Regions from separate parts of the Pseudomonas sp. WS 5071 genome, predicted to be linked through region 2. Evidence: predicted binding sites of a transcription regulator. Region 2 holds the regulator's gene; the other holds the start of a gene.
What was found. The regulator FliA, encoded in region 2, starts transcription of late flagellar genes. The targets are predictions, from matches to a motif close to CTAAAGTTTNNNNNNNNNNNGCCGNTAA.

Region 1 (8,049 bases), on a different contig from region 2:
TCAGGTGCGCGACAACCGCATGGTGCATCTGGAAAAACAGCACGATGGCACCACGGCCTCTCAGGTCAAGGCGCAAGGCGAGTTGTTGCAACAGTTGAGTCAACAGTTGGCTGTGGCCCTCAAGCCGTTGGCCAACCAGCCGCCATTGGTGGACGCCCGTAAACCGGAGCCCAAGCCAGCCCGCAAGGATGAATCTGACAAGCCGCGCATTCCGATGGCTTCCCCGATTCGTACAGACATGGAAGTGTTCCGCTTCTGAGTCAGTGGCCAATAAAAAAATCCCGCGAATGTGCGGGATTTTTTTTGCAGGTCAAAATTGCTTCACTTCAACCCTCTTCCTGAGGGTGAGGGCATCTGTGAATTTACCCGCGCTTCTCGTGCATGCGTGCCAGTTGGCGTTCGAGCATCGACGGGTAGGGCTCCATCAGGCGCTCTACACAGCACGCTCCTTCAGGGCTGGCAATCGGGCGGATGCGGGCGCGCTGGCGAATCAACGCGTCGTCACTGATTTTGCGCTCGACCAGCAACAAGTTGCGGCTGTGCTGTGACAGCGCCAGCGCGTCTTGCGCGGTTTCAGTCAGTAACAAGTCGATTTGGCTCATGCCTGTCAGGCCTTCGCCCAATACCAGTCCCAATTGCAGTTGCAAGGTGATGCCACTGTCTGCCACTTCGATTTGCAAGGCGTGACCCAGTGCGCGCAACAGCTCACCGCAGCAAATGGCGTTGGTCAGGTAGTCGTCGCCGCTGTCTTCGCTGTGGAACAGCATCAGCGTGCTGCCATCGTTGAGCGTGTGCAGCTCGCTGTCATACAACGAGGCGGCTTGCTCCAGGCAGTCGCGATAGCGTTCCAGCAACTCAGTCAGGCGCGCGCGCGGCAAGCGGCGCAGTTGGTCCTGTGCACCCAGTTGCACGGCCAGCACAGCGCTCGGCTGCGGAGCGGATGGCGCGGCGGGCTGTGGTTTGGCCAGTGTCGCCGGGGTGGCACTGCTGGAATCGCGCAGGTCGGCAAACGGGTCTTCGTCGTTCTCGTCTTCTTCAGCATGAACCACGTGCCGCGCGGCCGCTTTAGGGGCGGGCGCAGCAGGCGTTTCGTCAAAGTCCGGGTCGCGCAGGTTGCGCACTTCAAACGCGGGCTCTGGCTCGTTGTCTTCGTAGTCGCTGTCGTCGTAATCCGGCTCGGGTTCTGGCTCGGGTTCCGGCGCAGGCGGTGCCAGGCGGGTGTGAAGCTGGCGCGCCAGATCACCGATCTCATCCTGGCGGTTAATCGCCGGGGTGTAAGGGTCGGGCTCACGCAGCCACACGCGCAGTTGCAGCAGCGGGGTGGAGATGTGACGGCCCAGACGCAGGCTCAAAGCCAGGGCAAGAGCCAGCAGAATGGCGCTGAGGATGCCCATGCTTTGCAGGCTGATGGTCATCGGTTGCTGGAACTGATTCATGTCGAGGCTGATGCGCAGATGCCCTGCGGTCACGTCCTGGAATGTGATCTTGGTCTGGTACATGCCTTTGGCTTCGCCCAGCAGGCCGTTTTTCGGACGTTCACCGGCTTCTGCGAGGATGCGGTTGTCAACGCTATAAATAGCTGCGTGCGCCACCAACGGGTTTTTCGTCAGGTTATTGAGCAGCACGTTGAGGCTGAGGATGTCATTGGACACCAGCAGCTCGGTAGCGGACGTCGCGGTTTGCGTGGTCAGGCTCTGGCCCAGGGCGTCGGCCTGATCATGCATGGCCTGCTTGAATTGCAGGCCCATGACCACGGCATAAATCACCAGCGCCAGGGCGACCAGGATCACGTTATGGCTGGCAATGCGCAGAGCAAGCGGAATGCGACGATCGCGCAGGGCCCGGAAGATCAGCAGGAAGAAGTTATCGGTTTTGACAGGCGATGGCCGGTTCACTGAGCGCGGCTCTTAGTCCGTTAAATTGGTGCGCAGTATAGCGAGCGGCCCACAGGCGGCAAAGCCTTGGCGATGCCCGATGGTCACTGAAAGTGGGTAGAATGCGTTTTTTTTAGCGAATGGGGGTGTGCCTTGCGCGAAATCGTCTTGATAAACATCACGGGTGAGGACCGTCCGGGTCTCACTGCGGCCATCACCGGTGTGTTGGCCAACAATGGTGTGAACATGCTCGACATCGGCCAGGCCGTCATTCATGGCGTTTTGTCGTTGGGTTATCTGGTTGAAATCGAGCAAGCCGATCAAGTGTCGGCCGTGCTCAAAGACCTGCAACCCTTGATTGCCAATGAAGGGCTGCAACTGCGTTTTGACCCCATTAGCGAAGCGCATTACCAGCGTTGGGTGAACGAACAAAGCCAGAAGCGTCACGTGGTGACATTGATGAGCCGCCGGGTCACCGCGCAAGAACTGCTACGAGTGACATCGGTGATCAGCCAGCACGGTTTGAACATTGAGCAGACTGATCGCCTGTCCGGGCGTGTGCCGCTGGATGCGCCAATCCGATTGAGCAAGAGCTGCATCGAACTGCGCGTCACGGGCGAAGTCGCAGACCTTGAAGCCTTGCGCGCCGAGTTCTTTGAGTTGTCGCAGGCGCTCAACATCGACATCGCCTTGCAAGAAGACACCCTGTTCCGTCGTAACCGCCGCCTGGCAGTGTTTGACATGGACTCGACCCTGATTGAAGCCGAAGTCATCGACGAGCTGGCGAAAGCCGCGGGCGTGGGCGATAAAGTGTCGGAAATCACCGAGCGCGCCATGGCGGGTGAGCTGGACTTCAAGGCCAGTTTCAAAGAACGTCTGGCATTGCTCAAAGGGTTGGACGTAGGCGTGCTGGATGCCATCGGCGCATCGTTGCGCTTGACCGAAGGCGCAGAAGTGCTGTTCGCCGAACTCAAGCGTTTGGGCTACAAAACCGCGATTCTGTCCGGCGGGTTCACCTATTTTGCCAAGCAGTTGCAGGCCAGACTCGGTATCGACTATGTGTTCGCCAATGAGCTGGAAGTGGTGGACGGCAAAGTGACCGGCGTGGCGGTTGAGCCGATTGTCGATGCGCAGCGCAAAGCAGACTTGCTGCGTGAACTGGCGCAAAAGGAAGGTTTGAGCCTGGAACAGACCATTGCGGTCGGGGACGGGGCCAACGATCTGGCCATGCTGGCCATCGCGGGGCTGGGGGTCGCATTCCGTGCCAAGCCGTTGGTGAAGAAGTCGGCCAAGCACGCAATTTCAACGCTGGGCCTGGATGGCGTGCTGTACCTGTTGGGGCAGCGCGACCGCAATAGCCAAGGCTAAAGCGCCATTGGCGTCGCTGCCGCACCTTGCAGCAGCGACGCCACGCTTTACTCGCCGATCTTCTGACCCATCATCACCGGCGAACCCGCCGTCAGCTCTTGCGCCCATTTCACCTGTTCTGGCCCGAACAACACAATGGCGGTCGAACCCAACTTGAAGCGACCCAGCTCGGCACCTTTTTCCAGGTGGATCGGCGCACGCGCAGCTTCGTCGTATCGGAATGTTTTGAGCTCGCGCTTGGGCGGCGTGACCAAGCCTGCGAACACGGTTTCAATCGAAGCCACAATCATCGCGCCCACCAGCACCACGGCCATCGGGCCGCGCTCAGTGTCGAAAATGCACACTGCGCGTTCGTTGCGGGCAAACAGTTCCGGCACGTTTTCAGCCGTGGTCTGGTTGACCGAGAACAGGCGGCCCGGCACGTAGATCATTTCGCGCAGCGTGCCGGCCAATGGCATGTGCACGCGGTGGTAGTCCTTGGGCGACAGGTAAATGGTGGCGAATTCACCGCCCATGAACTGCGAGGCCACGGCCGGATCGCCGCCCACCAGTTCCAGCACGCTGTAGCTGTGGCCCTTGGCTTGGAACACGCGACCGTGTTCAATCGCGCCCAGTTGGCTGACAGCACCATCGGCCGGGCTCAAAATGGCTCCTGGCGTCGGGTCGAGCGGGCGTGCGCCTTCTTTCAGGGCACGGGTGAAGAACGCATTGAAGTGCTCGTAAGCAGTGATGTCTTCAACCAGCGCCTGAGACATGTCCACTTGATAACGCTTGGCGAACCAGGTGGTGAACGCATTTTTGAACCAGCGCACGCGGCACTCGGCAACGCAACCAGCCAGGCGCGACAGCAGGTGGTGCGGCAACAGGTACTGACTCAGGAGAAACAAACGTTTTTTCATGACGGGTCCTTAATGTTTGGCAGGCAGCTCGACGGGGGTGTCGGGGTGGTTGCCCCATTCGCCCCAGGAGCCTGCATAGCCTTTGACGCGCGGGTAACCGAGCGCCTTGGCCACCAGATACGTAAAGCCAGAACGATGGTGAGTCTGGCAGTGGGTAATCACTTCTTTGTCGGGCGTAATGCCCAGATCTTCGAGGATCTGCGGCATGTCCTTGCGGATGCGCAGGTTGCGGGTTTTATCCATGCCTGCGGTCCATTCGAAATTTTTCGCGCCGGGGATGTGGCCGCCTTTCGCCGCCAACACTTTTTCTCCGCTGTACTCGGCGAAGCTGCGTGCGTCCCAAATGGCCAGATCTGCAGCACCCAACCGGCTTTGCAGGTATTCGCGGGTGGCAGTGGGTTCATCGTGCAGAGTCAACGAGACCTGTGCGTTTTTAGGCGTCGGCACCTCGGTCGATTCGCGCAGGCCATCGGCGATCCATGCGTGAATGCCACCGTCCATATAGTGATAAGCCTTGTGCCCGATCACATCCAGCAACCAGATAAACCGGCCAGCCCAACCGCCGCCTTCATCGTCATACACCACGTAAACGGCGTTTGAGCAGTGCCCCAATTCGCTGAACAGTTTTTCGAGCGCTGCTTGAGTGGGCAATAAACCCGGAGCAGGCGGCAGGCCGAGCTGGGTGCGCTTGGGGTCCACGAAGCGTGCGCCTGGCACGTGGCCTTTGGCGTAGCGTGCCTCGCTGGTCAGGTCGACAATAATCAGGTTTGGTGCGTCGAGCCGCGCATACAGGTCGCTGGGCTCAATCACCAATGGCAAGCCAGAGAAGTCAGGCATGTGAGGTCTCCAGGGCGAAAAGGGGCGGATTGTAGCGCAAGCGTCAGCGTCCGCGCGTGGTAAAGCTGTTGAGCGCTTTTTCGATGCACTGCACGGTTTTGCCGAAGGCCTGCACGGTGGTCTCCGAAAACGGCCCGCCGCCCTGATCGGCCAGCACCAGCATCACCATGCGGCCGTGGTTACTGAGCGAGCGCAACAGCAGGTGCTCGCCGGGGAACAGGTTACGCAAACTCTTGGGTAAGACCGCTGAAATTTGCGCATTGTTCTCTGGCGTCAGGCGAAATTGTGCAGGTTGTGCCATCAAGCGCTGCAGGACTGCGCTCTGGTTGATTTGCAGGCTCAAGTCGAAGGCTGCCTTGGGCAGGCCGGCAATCTGATGCACGCTCAGGCTGGTCGATGTTTTATCGGCCATCAATAGCAGCACGCGGCGCATGCCGCAGGCCACCAGCGCATCACGGGCGCAGGTGGTCAGGTGCATCGAATTAGTGAACGAACTCGGTTCGGCCAGCAGTTGCCTGCATTGCTTGCGCCACACCACCAGCGATTCGGCCGACGGCGGCGGGGCAGGCAACAAACCCCGGTGCATGCGCCGCATGCCCCATGGCCACAACAGCGATTCGGCCGGGTGCCAGAGGTCGGGCATCGAGTGATAACGTGCACTGCTGGCCGCATTCTGGTGGACCAGTTGTTGCAGTTCTTCCAGTGGCATTTGCAGGTACAGACTGGTCAGGTATTGCCAGCGCAAGTTGTGAGGTGTATCCCATGCTTGCTGGGCTGAGAGTGCCAGGCCATTGGCCAGCAATACCGTATTCGAGGGCTGATTCAACCAGCGGCGCAGGGCCGGGTCAGCGTCCAGGCGTTGTTGCTGGCGCAAGCGATGATGATTGTCGCGGGCAATGTGCAGCACCTTGACCAAGGTGCGCTGCTCATCGGTAATGACGGTATAACCCTGCAACACCCACTCCGGCAGTCGCCACAATTGCGCCAGTGCGCGGCATATTTCAAACAGGCGCACGCCGAACAGTTTTAGCTCCACCGTGCTTGCGCATTCACCTTTGTGAATCACACGCAGCTCCCACTCTTCGAGCTGTTCGGGGTGCGTGAGGGCCATCGCCCACAGCGGCGACAGAAACAGTAGGCTGCCCCAATAGATTTCTTGCCACAGGCGTGCCAGACGATTGCCAAACAGGCCGCTGGCTTGTTGCGCAGCGTGCTGACTAATCAGCTGAATCTGGCGAAAAGCCTGCGGGATTTCTTCCCACGGCAACGCGGGGAGGCGTTCAAGCAATTCTTGCGTGCGGGCCAACCCCAGGCGATTGATCGCGACTTCCAGGCTCTCGGCAGGCTCACTCAAACTGCCGTGCGTGTGGTGATTGGCGTCCCGTATCAAGCTCAGCGCCAGTGCAGGACTGTCCTGCATCAGCTCGGCAATGTCGCGTAACGAGCGGCGATTGTCGTTGATTGCCTTGCAGACGCGCTCGTGGCTGTCTTGCGGGATGGGCAGACGAACAGCATCGAGCTGTTTGACCCACGCATCGAGGGTATTGGGAGTTGGAGTCGCGTTGCCGGTTTCATTAGCCATGATGGGAGAGTGGTCATCATCCATTGTTTACACGCCCGGAGCGGGCCCAACTGGCTTTTCGCCTTTATGGCCTATAGTCTGGCGCAGTTTTGCCGATAAGTAGAAGAAGAGTTTTTTAACTCTCGAATATGACCTTGAACCCGACGCAGAAGTACCTGAATACCTATGGCTAAAATTATCGGCATCATTGTCGTGTTCGCGAGCGTGCTCGGCGGATACGTGCTTTCCCACGGCAAGATCGGGGCGCTGATTCAGCCGTTCGAGGTCTTGATTATCGGCGGGGCGGCGTTTGGTGCGTTCCTGCAGGCGAACCCCGGCTACATGACCATGCACGTGATCAAAAAATCGCTGGGCATGTTCGGTTCGCGCTTCACCCACACGTTCTATCTGGAAGTGCTGGGCCTGGTTTACGAGATTCTCAACAAAAGTCGTCGCGAAGGCATGATGGCCATCGAAGGCGACATTGAAGACGCCGCGGCCAGCCCGATCTTCGCCAAATACCCTTCCGTGCTCAAAGATGACCGCATGACCGCGTTTGTCTGCGATTACTTGCGCATCATGTCGTCGGGCAACATGGCGCCCCACGAGCTGGAAGGTCTGTTCGACATGGAGCTGTTCAGCCTTAAAGAAGAGCTTGAGCATCCTTCCCATGCCGTGACCGGGGTTGCCGATGGCATGCCGGGCTTCGGTATTGTGGCCGCGGTATTGGGTATCGTGGTGACGATGGCCTCCCTGGGTGATGGCGATCAGGCGATGATCGGCGTGCACGTAGGCGCGGCGCTGGTGGGTACCTTCTTCGGTATTTTGGCGGCTTACGGTTTCTTCGGCCCGCTGGCGACCTCGCTGTCCCACGATGCGAAAGAAGAACTCAACGTGTACGAATCCATCAAGGCGTCACTGGTCGCCTCTGCCTCGGGCATGCCGCCTTCGCTGGCGGTCGAGTTCGGCCGTAAAGTGCTGTATCCCAAGCACCGTCCGAGCTTCGCCGAGCTGGAACAAGTAGTCCGCGGTCGCTGATCCATGGAAAACAATCAGCCAATCATCATTAAGCGCGTCAAGCGCTTCGCGGCGGGCCACCACGGTGGCGCCTGGAAAATTGCGTTTGCTGACTTTGCTACGGCGATGATGGCGTTCTTCCTGGTGCTGTGGCTGTTATCCACAGCCACCCCGGAACAGAAAATCGCCATTGCCGGTTACTTCAAAGACCCGATCGGGTTCACCGAAACCGGCACGCCGTACATCATTGACCTAGGCGGCACGCCCACCCTGGCGCCGGACACCACGCTCAACCCTGAAGAAAAAATGCAGCCCCAGCCCGACAAGATCACGGTCGACACCGATCAAGTCGAAGGCATGGCCGAGCAGGTCGAGAAAGAACGCCTCGAACTGTTGCTTCAGGAGTTGCAGAACAAGGTTGAAGAAAATCCGCAACTGCGCAAATTCAAAGACCAACTGTTGTTCGAAATCACCCCCGACGGCTTGCGCATTC
Region 2 (8,049 bases):
CAGTGCACGGCCTTCGGGCGTGGCGTTATTGGCCACTGGCTGAAACTCGCCATAGCCCACCGACGCCATGCGGGCCGGGTTGACCCCTTGCATGGCGAGCATGCGCACGATGCTCGCTGAACGGGCTGACGACAGTTCCCAGTTGGTGGGGTACTGCGCCGTACGGATCGGCAAGTCGTCCGTAAACCCTTCGACGTGGATCGGGTTATCGAACGGTTTGAGGATCGCCGCCACCTTGTCGATGATGCTGAACGCCACATCGCTGGGCATCGCATCGCCGCTGCCAAACAGCAAGCTGGAATTAAGCTCGATCTCGACCCACAACTCATTGCCGCGCACGGTCAACTGGTTGGACGCAATCAAGTCGCCAAACGCATTCGTGATGTCATCGGCAATGGTTTTCAGCGGGTCGCTGGTGATCTGCCCGATGCCAGCATCCGTCTGCTCGCTGTCTTTGACCAGAGGCTTGGCGGGCTGGGTGGTCAATGGCCGCTCCTCACCAATCGGGATCGGCTTCATCGTGCGTTCGGCATCGTTGAACACCCCCACCAGTGCCTGGGAGATGATTTTGTATTTGCCTTCATTGATCGAAGAGATCGAATACATGACCACGAAAAACGCGAACAGCAAGGTGATGAAGTCCGCATAGGACACCAGCCAGCGCTCGTGATTGACGTGTTCTTCAGGCTGCCGACGGCGACGGGACATAGCGCAAACTCTCCATTAATCCATGAAGCCCTGAAGCTTCAACTCAATGGAACGCGGGTTCTCGCCTTCAGCGATCGACAGAATGCCTTCGAGCAACATTTCGCGGTAACGCGACTGGCGCATGGCAATCGACTTCAGCTTGCTGGCAATGGGCAACAGAATCAGGTTGGCACTGGCCACGCCATAGATAGTGGCAACGAAGGCCACGGCGATACCGCTGCCCAACTGCGTCGGGTCGGCCAGATTGCCCATCACGTGAATCAAGCCCATCACCGCACCGATGATGCCGATGGTCGGCGCATAGCCGCCCATGCTTTCGAACACCTTGGCGGCTTCGATATCGCGGCTCTCCTGGGTCATGAAATCGACTTCCAGAATGCTGCGGATGGCTTCGGGCTCAGCGCCATCGACCAGCAATTGCAAGCCTTTGCGCGAATAATCGTCGGGTTCGGCATCTGCCACGCCTTCCAGCCCCAACAGGCCTTCTTTACGCGCCGTGAGGCTCCAGTTGACGACGCGGTCCACGCCGCCAGCCAGATCGATGTGCGGCGGGAAGAAAATCCACACCACGGTTTGCATGGCGCGCTTGAACGCGCTCAGCGGCGACTGCAACAACGCGGCGCCGATGGTGCCACCCAGCACAATCAGGGCCGCCGGGCCATTGGCCAGCGCGCCCAGATGGCCGCCTTCGAGGTAGTTACCACCAATGATGGCCACGAAGGCCATGATGATGCCGATCAGGCTCAGTACATCCATCAGTGACACGCCTCGACCAAGTGCTTGCCGATGTCATCCAGGCTGTACACCGCATCCGCCAGGTTGGCTTTGACGATGGCCATGGGCATGCCGTAAATCACACAACTGGCCTCGTCCTGCGCCCAGACATTGCTGCCGCCCTGCTTGAGCAAGCGCGCGCCTTCACGGCCGTCGGCCCCCATACCGGTCAACACCACTGCCAGCACTTTGTCGCCGTAGGACTTGGCCGCTGAACCGAAGGTGATGTCCACACACGGCTTGTAATTCAGACGCTCATCGCCCGGCAGGATGCGTACCGCGCCACGGCCGTCGATCATCATCTGCTTGCCGCCCGGCGCCAGTAGCGCAAGGCCCGGACGCAACATATCACCGTCTTCGGCTTCTTTCACACTGATACGACACAGCTTGTCCAGCCGCTCGGCAAACGCCTTGGTGAACGCTGCAGGCATGTGTTGCACCAGCACGATGGGCGCCGGGAAGTTGCCCGGCAGTTGGGTCAGGACCCGTTGCAAGGCCACAGGCCCACCCGTGGAGGTGCCAATCGCTACCAGTTTGTAGGCTTTGCGCTTGGGCGCTGGCGAAGTCGGGGTTGCCGCCGGTGCACTGCGGCTGGCAATCGGCGTGGTGCGGGTCGGTGCCGGGGACGCAGGCGTGGCCGCAGGCGCGAAACCGCTGACCGCCGGACGTGGTGCAGGCGACGGCGCTGGCGGCTGCGAAGCGCCATAGCCGGAAAACCGGCGATTGCTGCGCGAGATGGTGTGCACCTTCTCGCACAGCAATTGCTTGACCTTCTCGGGGTTGCGCGAGATGTCTTCGAAATTTTTCGGCAGGAAATCCACTGCCCCGGCGTCCAGTGCATCCAGCGTAACGCGGGCACCTTCATGGGTCAGGGAAGAGAACATCAACACCGGGGTCGGACACTTCTGCATGATGTGACGCACGGCCGTGATGCCGTCCATCATCGGCATCTCGTAGTCCATGGTGATCACGTCCGGCTTGAGCGCCAGCGCCTGATCAATCGCCTCTTTGCCATTGGTGGCGGTGCCGATCACTTGAATCGTCGGGTCAGCGGACAGAATCTCCGAGACACGGCGGCGGAAAAAACCGGAATCATCCACCACCAGGACCTTGACTACCATAAACACTCCGTTAGGCGGCGCGGGACGCAACCGCCCCGCTCCACCAGAATCAAATACGCCGTGCGGCGTAGCGTTTGAGCATGCTCGGAACATCCAGAATCAAGGCAATACGGCCATCACCGGTAATGGTGGCGCCCGACATGCCAGGCGTGCCCTGGAGCATTTTGCCCAACGGTTTGATGACCACTTCTTCCTGACCGACCAACTGATCGACCACAAAGCCGATGCGCTGGGTGCCCACCGACAGAATCACCACATGCCCTTCGCGCTGCTCTTCGTGGGCAGCCGACGCCACCAGCCAGCGCTTGAGGTAGAACAATGGCAGCGCCTTGTCGCGCACAATCACCACTTCCTGGCCGTCCACCACATTGGTGCGCGACAGGTCGAGGTGGAAAATCTCGTTCACGTTGACCAGCGGGAAGGCGAAGGCCTGATTGCCCAGCATCACCATCAAGGTCGGCATGATCGCCAGGGTCAGCGGCACCTTGATCACAATCTTCGAACCCTGGCCCAGGGTCGAATAGATGTTCAGCGAGCCGTTGAGCTGGGCGATTTTGGTTTTCACCACGTCCATGCCCACGCCACGGCCCGACACGTCGGAAATCTCGGTTTTGGTCGAGAACCCCGGCGCAAAAATCAGGTTGTAACAGTCGGACTCGCTCAGGCGATCGGCGGCGTCCTTGTCCATCAGGCCTTTCTTCACGGCAATGCCGCGCAGAATATTGGCGTCCATGCCTTTGCCGTCATCGGAGATGGACAGCAGGATGTGGTCGCCTTCCTGTTCGGCCGAAAGGATTACCTTGCCGCAGCGAGACTTGCCGGCCGCTTCGCGCTCTTCCGGGGTTTCGCAGCCGTGGTCGACCGCGTTGCGCACCAAGTGAACCAGCGGGTCGGCCAGGGCTTCTACCAGGTTCTTGTCCAGGTCGGTTTCTTCGCCCACCAGCTCAAGGGTGATTTCTTTCTTGAGCTGACGGGCCAGATCGCGAACCAGTCGCGGGAAGCGACCGAACACTTTCTTGATGGGCTGCATCCGGGTCTTCATCACCGCGGTTTGCAGGTCTGCGGTCACCACGTCGAGGTTGGAGACCGCCTTGGACATGGCTTCGTCATTGCTGTTGAGGCCCAGGCGCACCAAACGGTTACGCACCAGCACCAACTCACCGACCATGTTCATGATGTCGTCCAGGCGCGCCGTGTCGACCCGCACTGTAGTTTCCGCTTCCGAGGCGGCCGGTTTGTCCGGGTGGGCCGCTGCCGCGCGGGCCGGGGCGACCGGGCGTGCTGCCGGTTCAGGCTTGCTGGCCACAGCGGCCGCTGCCGCAGGCGCCGCAGCGGGTTTGGCCGCGACAGGCTGGGCGGGGACTTCGGTGAACTTGCCCTTGCCGTGCAACTCGTCGAGCAACGATTCAAATTCGTGATCGGTGATGTGGTCCGGGTTGGCCGGTGCGACAGCCGCCGGTGCCTCAGGCGCCACGGAGGCCGAGGCATCCAGCGCATCGGCACTGAACGAGCCTTTACCGTGCAACTGATCGAGCAACGCTTCGAATTCGTCGTCGGTGATTTCGTTACTGGCAGTCGCGGCCGGTTCTGCGGGTTGAGCCGCAGGCGTGGCAGCCACGGCGTCTGGTGCAAACTGACCTTTGCCGTGCAACTGGTCCAGCAACGACTCAAACTCGGCGTCAGAAATTTCGTCGCTGGCAGGGGCAGATGAAGCCGACTGTCCAGGCGCGGTAACGGGCGCCGCAGCAACCGCAGACCCGCCAGCCGCTGCTTCAGCTTTGACCGCATTCAGCGAGTCCAGCAACAGCTCGAATTCGTTATCGGTGATGTCACCGCTGTCTTCGGCCACCGGTTGCGGCGCAGGCGCCACGGCGGCTGGCTCAACCACCGGGGCAGCTTGTGCCGCCGCAGGCTCGGCCAAACGCGCCAGGGCAGCCAGCAACTCCGGCGTCGCGGCCGTGATCGGTGCGCGTTCGCGCACTTCACTGAACATGCCGTTGACCGCGTCCAGCGCTTCCAGGATCACGTCCATCAGCTCCGAATCGACGTGCCGTTCACCCTTGCGCAGGATGTCGAACACGTTCTCGGCGATGTGACAGCACTCCACCAGCTCGTTGAGCTGGAGGAAGCCGGCGCCCCCTTTTACAGTGTGAAAACCGCGAAAAATTGCATTGAGCAGGTCGGCATCATCCGGTCGGCTTTCCAGCTCGACCAGTTGTTCGGACAACTGCTCTAGAATTTCGCCGGCTTCAACCAGGAAATCCTGAAGGATTTCTTCATCGGCGCCGAAGCTCATGTACGTGCTCCTTAGAATCCAAGACTTGAAAGCAAATCGTCTACATCGTCCTGACCGGACACGACGTCATCACGCTTATCGGCATGAATCTGCGGACCTTCACCCTGCGCCAGGTTTTTTTGCGGATTATTTTCAGCCCGCAGTGCTTCGCGGTCATGCTCGATCCCTGCGAAACGGTCAACCTGACTGGCCATCAGCACCAGTTTGAGCAGATTGCTTTCAACTTCGGTTACCAGCTGCGTGACCCGTTTGATCACTTGACCGGTGAGGTCCTGGTAATCCTGAGCCAACAAAATATCGTTCAGGTTGGCGGAGACCACGTGGCTTTCTTCTTCGCTACGCGTCAGAAAACCGTCAACCCGGCGCGCCAGATCCCGAAATTCCTCGGCACTGAGCTCGCGACGCATGAAGCGCCCCCACTCCGCACTCAAGGTTTTGGCTTCGGCGCCCAGGCTGTTGACCACGGGCGTGCTGTTCTCCACCAGGTCCATGGTGCGGTTGGCCGCCGCTTCCGTTAAACGCACAACATACGACAAACGTTCCGTGGCATCCGTGATCTGCGACACTTCTTCGGCTTGCGGCATGTGCGGGTCAATGTGGAAGTTGACGATTGCACTGTGCAGCTCGCGCGTCAGCTTGCCGACTTCGCGGTACAGGCCCCGGTCGCGGGTCTGGTTCAATTCGTGAATCAGCTGCACAGCGTCGCCAAACTGGCCTTTTTCAAGGCTGTCGACCAACTCGCGAGCATGTTTTTTCAAGGTCGATTCAAAATCGCCCTGGCTAGCCTCTTTATGCTCCATAACGCCCCCGTGGCGAGTCGATCAACCGATGCGTTCGAAGATCTTTTCGATCTTCTCTTTGAGTGCCAAGGCAGTGAACGGCTTGACGACATAGCCGTTAACACCGGCTTGCGCCGCTTCGATGATTTGCTCGCGCTTGGCTTCGGCAGTCACCATCAGCACGGGCATGTGCTTGAGTTTTTCATCCGCGCGCACGTGGCGCAGCAGATCAATGCCGGTCATGCCCGGCATGTTCCAGTCCGTTACCAGAAAGTCGATATGACCTTGATTGAGGATCGGTATCGCCGTGGTGCCATCATCGGCCTCGACGGTATTGGTGAACCCCAGGTCACGCAGCAGGTTTTTAATGATCCGCCGCATCGTCGAAAAATCATCAACGATGAGGATTTTCATATTCTTGTCCAATTCGACCTCCAAGCAGTCTTAAAACGCGCCCAGCACCTGGGCGCGCCATTCAATCAATTCAGTAAACCTTAACCCTGTAGCCGCCACCGCCGACCGCGACGCGGATGCAGCGACCGTCTGTGACAGAAGGTCTTGCGGCCTTATCGCAGCCTGCGGCAGCGGCTACAGGGGGTAAATCGTGTGGACGGCGGCGTATCAGCGCGCTCGCCATTCCGCCAGGCGCCCGCGCAAACGCGCGGCACACTGGCTGTGCAACTGGCTGACACGCGACTCGCTCACGCCCAGCACCTCACCGATTTCCTTGAGGTTGAGTTCTTCGTCGTAGTACAGCGCCAGCACCAGCCGCTCGCGCTCCGGCAAGTTGGCGATCGCTTCGGCCAACGCAGCCTGGAAACGCTCGTCTTCCAGGTCCCGCGACGGCTCAAGGTGCGCACTGGCGCCGTCCTCGTGCAGCCCTTCATGCTCGCCGTCCTGCAACAGGTCGTCGAAGCTGAACAGGCGGCTGCCCAAGGTGTCATTCAAAATGGCGTAATAATCATCAAGGCTTAAATTGAGTTCGGCCGCAACTTCGTGATCTTTAGCGTCACAGCCGGTTTTTGCTTCAATTGCCCGAATTGCGTCGCTGACCATGCGTGTGTTGCGGTGGACCGAGCGGGGAGCCCAGTCACCCTTTCGCACTTCATCAAGCATCGCGCCACGGATGCGAATACCCGCGTAGGTTTCGAAACTTGCACCTTTGCTGGCGTCGTATTTGGTCGAGACTTCGAGCAGGCCGATCATGCCGGCCTGAATCAAATCTTCAACTTGCACACTGGCCGGCAGACGCGCCAGCAGGTGGTAGGCAATGCGCTTGACCAAAGGGGCGTAGCGTTCGATCAGCTCGTACTGACTGTCGCGCGATGACTTGCTGTACATGCGATAGCCGCTTGCTGTCATGGAGACGTACCTACATTGGTTTGCTGCACCAGGCGCTCAACAAAGAACTCCAGGTGCCCACGGGGATTGGCAGGCAATGGCCAAGTGTCAACTTTCTGCGCAATGGCCTTGAACGCCAGCGAGCATTTAGAGCGCGGGAACGCTTCGTACACAGCGCGCTGCTTTTGCACAGCCTTGCGCACACTTTCGTCGTACGGCACGGCGCCCACGTATTGCAGGGCTACGTCCAGAAAGCGGTCGGTGACTTTGGTCAGCTTGGCGAACAGGTTGCGCCCTTCCTGCGGGCTCTGCGCCATGTTGGCCAGCACGCGGAAGCGGTTCATGCCGTAGTCCCGGTTGAGCAGTTTGATCAACGCATAGGCGTCAGTGATCGAGGTCGGTTCGTCGCAGACCACCAACAGCACTTCCTGCGCAGCGCGCACAAAGCTGACCACTGAATCGCCAATCCCGGCGGCCGTGTCGATCACCAGCACGTCCAGGTTGTCACCGATCTCGCTGAAGGCCTGAATCAGCCCCGCATGCTGGGCCGGACTCAGGTGAACCATACTTTGAGTGCCCGACGCCGCCGGCACGATACGAATCCCGCCAGGGCCAGGCAGCAGCACATCGCGTAGCTCGCAACGGCCCTCGACCACATCGGCCAGGGTGTATTTGGGGGTCAGCCCCAGCAGTACGTCGACGTTTGCCAACCCCAGGTCAGCATCCAGCAACATCACTCGTCTGCCCAGCTCGGCAAGAGCCAGCGACAAGTTGACTGAAACGTTAGTTTTACCGACGCCACCCTTGCCGCCGGTCACTGCGATCACCTGTACGGGATGCATGCTGCCCATGATCTTTCTTTACCTTGTCTTACTTAGACGCGGCTACACAGGTTGGCTGCGGGTTCCTCAACGGGAACAGGATGTGCAGACCATCAATGTAGGTACATTCCAACGTAATCATCACTGCCTCAGCCGACCCGTTTGGAAGGGCTGTGGTAGATATCAGCGAACATGTCGGCCATGGCCTC

Region 1: a site for FliA is predicted at 6,632-6,659, ahead of motA (flagellar motor stator protein MotA). Genes of this name have one in related genera too.

What each region holds. Positions count from the first base shown of each region.
Region 1 covers NZ_JAAQWY010000001.1:66,099-74,147, forward strand. Annotated here, with positions in the region: gene HBN61_RS00230 (PqiC family protein) at 1-259, shown strand, start outside; gene HBN61_RS00235 (AhpA/YtjB family protein) at 363-1,895, opposite strand; gene serB (phosphoserine phosphatase SerB) at 2,028-3,242, shown strand; gene asd (archaetidylserine decarboxylase) at 3,290-4,141, opposite strand; gene HBN61_RS00250 (rhodanese-like domain-containing protein) at 4,151-4,978, opposite strand; gene HBN61_RS00255 (HDOD domain-containing protein) at 5,022-6,560, opposite strand; gene motA (flagellar motor stator protein MotA) at 6,726-7,577, shown strand; gene motB (flagellar motor protein MotB) at 7,581-8,049, shown strand, end outside.
Region 2 covers NZ_JAAQWY010000002.1:74,554-82,602, forward strand. Annotated here, with positions in the region: gene motD (flagellar motor protein MotD) at 1-708, opposite strand, end outside; gene HBN61_RS01535 (flagellar motor protein) at 724-1,464, opposite strand; gene cheB (protein-glutamate methylesterase/protein-glutamine glutaminase) at 1,464-2,603, opposite strand; gene HBN61_RS01545 (chemotaxis protein CheA) at 2,653-4,899, opposite strand; gene HBN61_RS01550 (protein phosphatase CheZ) at 4,911-5,699, opposite strand; gene HBN61_RS01555 (chemotaxis response regulator CheY) at 5,721-6,092, opposite strand; gene fliA (RNA polymerase sigma factor FliA) at 6,300-7,040, opposite strand; gene fleN (flagellar synthesis regulator FleN) at 7,037-7,870, opposite strand; gene flhF (flagellar biosynthesis GTPase FlhF) at 7,990-8,049, opposite strand, start outside.